Regions from separate parts of the Lactobacillus melliventris genome, predicted to be linked through region 2. Evidence: riboswitches for the same ligand, from Rfam matches in the RefSeq annotation. Region 2 holds a riboswitch; the other holds the start of a gene.
The links. A riboswitch is a leader RNA that binds a small molecule or an ion and turns the genes downstream of it on or off. The one in region 2 is predicted to bind lysine.

Region 1 (4,432 bases), on a different contig from region 2:
GGTATATCCTTAGTTACTACTGCTCCAGCAGCTACTACCGCATGGTCACCAACTTGGACTCCTTCTAAAACTACTGCATTGGCGCCAATTAAAACATCCTTGCCAATTTTCACAGGTTGTGCTGAGGCTGGTTCCACGACTCCGGCAATTACCGCTCCTGCTCCTATGTGGCTGTTCGCACCAACGATTGCTCGGCCGCCCAAAACAGCATTCATATCAATCATGGCATTTTCGCCAATTTCTGCTCCAATATTAATGACAGCCCCCATCATGATCACCGCATTTTTGCCTATTTCAACGTTTTCACGAATTAGGGCACCCGGTTCAATTCTGGCAGAAATATTTTTCAAATCTAGCAACGGAATGGCAGAATTACGACTAACATTTTCCACTTGGTAATCAGCAAATTTGTCAGAGTTTTTTGCTATAAAAGGTTCCAAGACTTGCCAGTCTCCCAAAACGACCCCAGTATGATTTTCAATAAAAGTTTTGCAGTCTGCTGGCCAGTTTAATTGAGACAAATTTCCTTTGACATAAACTTTAACTGGTGTTTTTTTGGTTGAATTAGCAATAAAGTCAATGATTTCGGTTGCCGTCATTTTTTTCATATTTATAATTTATCCTTCCATTTGATAAAAGCGATCATGACTAACTATATCCGCATAAGTTTCACGTGTAACCACTACTTGTGCTTGCCCATTTTCTGCAAATACAACTGCTGGCCTGGGAACACGATTATAATTAGCTGCCATACTATAGCCGTAAGCACCAGTCGCTAAAACCGCAATTACATCTCCGGGTTTGCTTTTAGGCAGTGCCAATTTGTTAATAATAATGTCGCCAGATTCACAATAACGTCCCGCAAGTCTAACCGTTTCTACAGGTTCTGCATGTGGCTTTTCTGCTAATACTGCCTCATATTGTGCTTGATAAAGTGCTGGTCTGATATTATCTCCCATACCACCATCGACTGCCACGTAAGGCAGCAGTCCCGGCACTTCTTTGCGTGCCCCGATAGTATATAGATTATAGCCGGCTTCACCGACAATTGAACGTCCTGGTTCAATCCAGATAGCCGGCATTTTTAAGTGGCTTGCTTGCGCACACTTTTTAACTGTCTGCATTATTTGACTGATGAAGGTTTGAGCAGTCAAAGTATCATCCTGCGCGGTATATCTAATACCAAATCCGCCTCCTAAGTTTAAAACGCGCGGCTGGTAATCATATTTTTGTTTCCAATCGTTCACTAACTTCAGCAACTTCTCTACTTCAAGTTTAAAGCCCTCAGCTGCCAAAATTTGCGAACCGATATGTGCGTGCAGTCCAATTAATTCCATTTGTGGGTTAGCTTTAACTTGCAAAAACGCCTGCTCAGCCTGACCCGAGCGAATGTCAAAGCCAAATTTGCTGTCCTCTTGACCGGTTTGGTCATATTCATGTGTATGAGCAGAGACCCCTGGAGTTACTCTCAACATTACCTGCACGCAAGTATTAGTTTGTTTTAAAATCCTTTTTAACAGTTTAATCTCAGTAAAATTATCTAAAATAATCACGCCCACATGGTTTTGGACAGCCATTAACAATTCATCTGGGGTTTTATTATTACCGTGAAAACTGATTTTTGCTGCGGGAAAACCGGCTTTAAGTGCAGTAAATAATTCTCCGCCGGAAACAACGTCAATGTGCCCTCCCAGTTTATTAATTACCTGGTAAATTGCCATCGTAGCGAATGCTTTACTGGCATAGCTAATGGCATAATCTACCTGCTCTTTTTCAAAAGCATTTTGGAAAGCCTGAAATTGCCGTTTGATTTTCTGGACGTCATAAACAACTAAGGGGGTACCAAACTTCTTTGCCAGTTCCAAAGCGTCTACTCCCCCAATTATCAAATGACCCTGGGTATTAGTTTGATAATAATCATTAGCAGTCATTTAAGTCTCTCCCTTTTTGTTAAATAAAAAAGGCTCTTTTGTTGTACCTAACAAAAGAGTCCTTCAAGTTATTATCTGGTATCAATTTTGTCGATAGCGCTCCGCGAACATAAAATTGCGACAGTCCGTAACCTGTTTGATTACGTCCCAGCTTATTAATTACCGCAATAATTAATGCTTCGGCAACCGCCCCTTTGACTAGTTTCTTAGTTTTTGCAGAAACTCCACCAGCTACTCTTGTTGGTTGCAACCTCTTCGATTTATTAAAATATTATTATTAATTAATATGATTGTCAACCATTTTCACTGACAATTGCTTTTTAATTTTTTAAATAAAAATCTTGTTTTTAAAATTTAGTTATTTTTCCCCTTATCAAACACTATCATCATCAACACTTTTAGCGCAAATTTTAATGCAATAATGTGACGCAAAACAGCTTCTTTAGTGAATAGCAGCTTTCTTTTGCAGTTGAAGATTAAAATTTTAATGTTAAAATCCAATACTAATTACTTAAATTAAATTTAATTGTGAAAGGTATTAACATGAAAGTTGTTAAATTTGGTGGTAGTTCTCTAGCTGACGGAGAACAATTTCAAAAAGTTTTAAAAATTATTAATGCTGATCCAGCTCGTAAAGTGATCGTGACTTCTGCTCCTGGCAAAAGGTCTAAAAACGACACTAAAGTAACAGATTTATTAATTACGTATGCAGAAAATGTTCTTAATAACCAAGATTATAGTGCAACGGTAAAAGCAATTTGGTCCAGGTATCAGGATATCGCGACCTACTTTCAAATATCTGGGCAATTAGTAAAGCCTCTGTTACAGGAATTACTCAATCTGCCTCAAATTTCTTATCCAAACGAGGACTTTTTAATGGCGGGTTTTAAAGCACATGGTGAAAAACTTAGTGCACAGCTTTTAACTTTAATTCTGCAAAAGCGCCATATAGCCGCTCGCTTTTTGGATCCCGCAGAAGCTGGCTTTATGGTTACTAGTAATGCTAACAATACTCAAGTTCTACCAGAAACTTACGAAAATTTACAAAAATGGGCACAAACTGCAGATTTATTAGTCGTCCCCGGCTTTTATGGCATTACACAAGATGGCTTAATAGCAACCTTTTCTCGGGGTGGATCAGATATTACCGGAGCAATTTGGGCCCGTGGAATTAAAGCAGATTTATATGAAAACTTTACGGATGTAGATGCAATCTATGCAGCTGACCCCAGAATTATTGCGCATCCCCGTGCCATTAAGTTTATGACATACCGTGAGTTGCGGGAGCTATCATATGCTGGATTTTCTGTTTTCCATGATGAAGCCATTATTCCCGCAATTGAAGGCCGGATTCCCGTAAACGTCAAAAACACTAATCATCCGGAACTGCCAGGAACAATGATTGTCCCGCAAAATAGTTTTACCCCGCAAAGTACAATTACAGGTGTGGCAAGTTCTGGACATTTTGCCGCATTATATTTACATAAATATTTACTAAATAAAGAAGTGGGATTTACACTTAAATTACTGCAAATATTCTATAAATTTAATATATCATATGAACATATGCCATCAGGAATTGATGATTTGACCGTTATTTTTGATAAAAGGCAATTTGATAAACAAATTCGTCAGCAAATGTGTCTTGCAATTCAAAAAGCACTTCAACCTGATCAACTAGAATGGATTGATGATTATGCCATCATTATGGTGGTTGGAGAAGGGATGCGCAACAAGATTGGTGTAATGAAAAATATCACTCTGCCTTTAGCAGAAAAGCATATTGCCATTCATATGATTAACCAGGGTGCTTCACGCATTTCAATCATGCTAGGCACCAAAAAGGCAGACGCAGCTGCCGCTGTTAAAGAAATTTATCACCAGTTTTTTAATTAATTTAAGGAGAAATTTTCATGATACAACTACAAAAAGTTCACGGCTCACAGAATAAGTTTTTTCTACTTGATCAAACTCAATTTCAAACACCATTATCTAGGGGAGAATTAGTCAACTTGGCGCAGCAGATAACTAAGCCGGAAAGTGGCTTACTTAATGGTGCTGATGGTTTACTAGTAGTCAGCAATTCAGACCATGCGCAAACTCTAGGAAAAATGGAAGTTGTCAATGCTGACGGTTCTTTTGCTTCCATGTGTGGTAACGGGTTAAGGACAGTCGGCCGCTATTTAGCACAAAAATACCATAAAGAAGCATTCAAAGTTGAAACTATCCAAAGCGATTTGCGTGTCAGCTGTCAGCCAGATTGGGCGCCAAAGGTTAAGGCAGTCAGTGTTGAAATCAGTCCTGTCAGTTTTGCAGCTGCTGCTCTCCCCTTTACTAATCTAGGTTATTCTGAATTAATTAATCAAGAGGTGCCGGAACTGGCACCAAAACTGAAATTTTCAGCAGTTGCTGTCCCTAACCCCCACTTGATCAGCTTTGTTTCAGATGATATTTTCAAAAGCGACTTATTAGCAAAATTAGGCGCAAAACTAAATCAGAAA
Region 2 (4,432 bases):
TTGCGGTTGTAGTTTGGTGCCAGGACATTTTCACCATGAAAATCAACCTCGCCGGCGGTAGGCTCTTCTAGTAGGTTAATGCAACGCAAAGTAGTTGATTTACCGCCACCTGAAGGACCGATAATGGTGGCAATTTCACCTTTATTAATGTCAAAAGAGATATCTTTTAACACTTGGTGTTCACCGAATGTTTTCTTGATGTGCTTTAAACTTAAAATAGTTTCGTTTGTTTCAGTCATTAGTTCTTAGCCTCCATGTCTTTTGGTGTGCCCACTTGAACTTGGTTTGCCATTAAGTTGTAATTCTTACTTCCTTGGAGGTGTTTTTCAATTAAGTTGAATATTCTCGTGATGGTAAAGGTCAAGATGAGGTAGATAGCAGAAATTGTCAGGTAAGTTGGGAAGAACTTGAATGTCTGACTAGCAACAGTTGAACCAACGAAGAACAACTCTGATACGGAGATAATACTTAGAACAGAAGTATCCTTGATGTTAACAATAAATTCGTTAGTAATTGAAGGTAGGCAATTCTTGATTGCCTGTGGCAAAATAATATGCCACATTCTTTGATTATGAGTCATTCCCAAAGCACTGGCTGCTTCAAACTGACCTTCGGGTGTAGAAATAATACCTCCGCGAATAATTTCGGCTAAATATGCACCCGTATTGATGGAAACAATGATTAGTGCGGCGACGGTTCTGTCAATATTCAGGTGCCAGAATTGGGCAATACCATAGTAAATCACAGCTGCTTGCACCATCATTGGCGTACCCCGGAAGACTTCGATGTAAACCGAAAGTAGCCAGTTCACAAACTTGAGCAGCCATCTTTTACCGGTAGTAGTTGGTGTAGGAATGGTTCTGACGATACCAACTGCCAGACCGATAAAGAAACCTGCAACAGTACCAACTGAGGCCAGAAGCAGCGTCATGCCGATACCATTTAAGATCATGCCGCCATATTGGCGCCACATTGATACTAACCACGGTTCTGACTTAGTCTTTTTGCCTTTTTTGTCATTATCAGTTTTAGGCTGCTGCTTAACAGCTTCAGTCATTAGCTTAGTTCTTTTTGCTTGAGGAATAGTAGCTAATATTTGGTTAACACTCTTAAGCAGAGCTTTGTTGGGCTTAGCGATTCCGATGGCAGTGACAGACTCATCTTTTGTGGCGTGGAAACCAGCCATTTTGCTGACAGGAATTGACTTAATGTCAGGATCAACCATCTTAAAGGAAGTTGATTCAGTGTCCTCGGCAACATAGCCATCAATAGTACCGGAGATTAAACTTTGCCGCATTGCCGCAAAATCACGCATAGCCGGTTGACGCTTAGCGCCCTTTAACTGCTTGATCAGGTCATAGTGGAAAGTGCCTTGTTGCGCCGTTAATTTTGCACCCTTAAAGTCGGTTAGTTTCTTAGCGTTAGCGTATCTGCTATTAATCTTGGTAATTACCACAAAAGTACTGTTTCTATAAGGCTGAGAGAAATTAATGGCTTTTTCACGCTCAGCTGTAGGGCTCATGCCGGCAATAATCAAATCAGCTTTGCCGCTGGTTAGAGCAGGCAGTAAACCATCCCATTCGGTCTTAACTACTTCAACTTTTCGATGCAATTTTTGCCCAATAATTTTGGCAATTTTAACATCATAGCCATTGGCGAATTCTTTTGAACCCTCAATAGGTACAGCACCGTTAGCATCATTTGTTTGTGTCCAATTGTAAGGCTGGTAATTAGCTTCCATGGCTACTTTTAATGTGCCCTCATCTTTTTGGGCAGCAGCTTCAGTAAGACTAAAATTAGCTGCTATGCTCAAACAAGTGAATAAGGCAACTAGGGTAGCCAACCACTTAAATCTTGACTTCATTTTGAAAACCTCCACAAAATATGTTTCAAATAAAGCCAATACAATAAAAGCGTAAACAAAAACCTCGCTGTTAATCAAAACAACGAGGTTCATAATCTATTTTTAAAACAAATCATATAGCGCTCCCTGGGGACTAACCAGGACAGTCTGCAAAATATTCTCTTGCAGCCCAACAAGAAAATTGAAACGAACAATATTCTTATTTCGGCGGTAATTCTTATCCTGAACTTCACAGTGTTCGCTCACTCAGATCAGTTTTGTAATAACCGCGACCTCTATTGCATTGGAAATTATTTAACTTAGAAAAATAATAGGCTATTAAAAGCAACTTGTCAATAATTTTATTTAAAAAATATTTTATAATTATCTCATTTATTTTCTTTTACTATTTTAAAAGACTTCGAAAAGCTACTGTTACTGCCAGCCATTGCCACTTTGGTAAGCTTTCTTTTTCATTCTGGAAACATACGGGTTGCCAGCTACATAGTAACGCAGTTTTTTATTGGCCCATTCTAGTTCAGACTGGCTAACACCGATTCTGGCACTGGTTTTAATTTCCTTAGCCAGCTTTTTGTGACTGTCATCTAAATCAATTTTAAAAGGGGAGTCAGTTAAGAGGTGTAAATTCCATTTTTTACTGTGAATGCCAAAAGCCTGCATCATTTTCGCGGGGCCATTAGTTAAAAGGACACCGTCTTTACCCCCGCGATTTTTAATCATCTGCGCTATGCCCCAAACTGGTTCAATAGCTCTGATTAAAACTCCTTGCGGCTCATTATATTCTTGCGTTGCAACATCAAAAAAGAAATATTGTCTTTGAGCATAAATATAGATGGTGCCGCCTTTGCGATAAAGACCTTCATTAGCTGGGCTGCGATGACCGCCGTATGAATGAGCTGCGCGATCTTTGACCCCTAAATATGCTTCCGCTTCTACAATGTAGCCACCCATAATATGTTCACCGTCATTGTATGTGAGGGGTCTGCCAATTAAATCTTTAGTAATAGTGGCGGTAGATTTATTAGTAAAATAAGTTGAGTAATTCATTTTTTCTTCCGTGTAGTAAACTTAAATTAAAAGGGGATATTAGCATGACAAAGATAAAATTAGTACGCATTTACGATCATGAGCAACCGCTCGGCTACCGCATTCTAGTTGACCGTCTGTGGCCACGAGGTAAAAGTAAAAAAGATGCAAATTTAGATGAATGGGCAAAAGAAATTGGTCCCAGCACCGAATTGCGTAAGTGGTTCAATCATGATGATACTAAATATTCTGAGTTTCGGCAAAAATACATAAATGAATTGGACCACAATCCTGTGACTGTCAATTTTATCGCCCAAGTTAAAGCTGAGCTTGCAAAACAAGATGTTCTTTTTCTTTATGGTGCAAAGAATAAAGAGCACAACCAGGCAGTTGTGCTCAAAGAATACGTTGATCAAAGACTATAATTTGCGTTTACTCTTTTTAACACGTAAAAAGTGAAAAGCAATAGTTAAAATTAGAATACTGAACACGATTAATGCAAAGGTCGTATTAGGTAATTCGTAGCTTAGAGGTGGCAAAGACAGCAACAGTTTAAAAGCAATGATGCCGATTAAAATATAAGCCATTGGCTGCAATTCAGGAATAATATCCATCAATTTGATGATGATTTCAGCGACGCCCCGCATGCACAAGATACCGATCATGCCGCCAATTAATACCACTACCGGATTACTGGAAACTGCTAGGGCAGCTAGCACTGAATCAATTGAAAAAACGATATCCATTGCTTCAATTGAAATAACGGTCCGCCAGAAAAGTGACAAAAAATGTTTGCCCTTTTTAGGGGTATGCTTAGTAATTTTTGCACTTTCAATCTTTGCGCTAGTGGCAGCCTTTTGGGGATGCCTTTGGTCGTAGAAAAACTTAAAGGAAAGATAGAAAAGATACAGACTGCCCGCTAATTTTATCTCCCAGAAATTGATTAAGTAAGTACCAATGCCAATCACGATAAAGCGAAAAATATATGCACCCCAAAGGCCATAGAATAATGACTTTTCCTGTTGTTTTTTATCAGGCAGAACCTTGGTTTGGGCTGCCAACACAACCGCATTGTCAACGGAAAGCAAGCATTCCATCAGAATCAGGGTTAAGATGGTGAGCCAATCTTTACCACTGGTTAACACGTGTATCCAGTTGCTGCCACTAAAAAAGGGAGCATACATTTTAAAAATTGTCATTTAAAGGCTCTTTTCTTTTTCAGATAAATTTTAATTACTGTATCGAAATTTAACAAGTAATAATTAGTGCTTGGGTAAAAAGCAAATAGAATAGCTTAAAGAGCCTGCTTAAAAATTTAAAGCTGCTTAAAAACATCTAGAGCATCCGCAATGATGGCAGAAATGCCTTCTGCCGGGATGGCTGTTTTATTAATTGCCCAAACTTTCGCTCCAGTTTGCCTGTAAGATAAAAGTTGAGCAAAGGGATAGACCACAAAACTAGTGCCTGAAATAATTACTAAGTCAGAATTTTGCATGGCGTTGACAGACTTTGCCAAACTGTCACCATTAATGGCTTCACCGT

Region 1: another riboswitch for lysine. It lies ahead of lysA (diaminopimelate decarboxylase); the one in region 2 lies ahead of ACFQ32_RS10200 (ABC transporter substrate-binding protein/permease).

The regions. Positions count from the first base shown of each region.
Region 1 covers NZ_JBHTMT010000002.1:139,462-143,893, reverse strand. The annotation lists gene dapD (2,3,4,5-tetrahydropyridine-2,6-dicarboxylate N-acetyltransferase) at 1-608, opposite strand, end outside; gene lysA (diaminopimelate decarboxylase) at 618-1,931, opposite strand; lysine riboswitch at 2,017-2,195, opposite strand; gene ACFQ32_RS03385 (aspartate kinase) at 2,475-3,827, shown strand; gene dapF (diaminopimelate epimerase) at 3,845-4,432, shown strand, end outside.
Region 2 covers NZ_JBHTMT010000011.1:42,390-46,821, reverse strand. The annotation lists gene ACFQ32_RS10205 (amino acid ABC transporter ATP-binding protein) at 1-239, opposite strand, end outside; gene ACFQ32_RS10200 (ABC transporter substrate-binding protein/permease) at 239-1,864, opposite strand; lysine riboswitch at 1,974-2,150, opposite strand; gene ACFQ32_RS10195 (DNA-3-methyladenine glycosylase) at 2,279-2,911, opposite strand; gene ACFQ32_RS10190 (DUF488 domain-containing protein) at 2,956-3,315, shown strand; gene ACFQ32_RS10185 (TerC family protein) at 3,310-4,089, opposite strand; gene ACFQ32_RS10180 (NAD-dependent protein deacylase) at 4,206-4,432, opposite strand, start outside.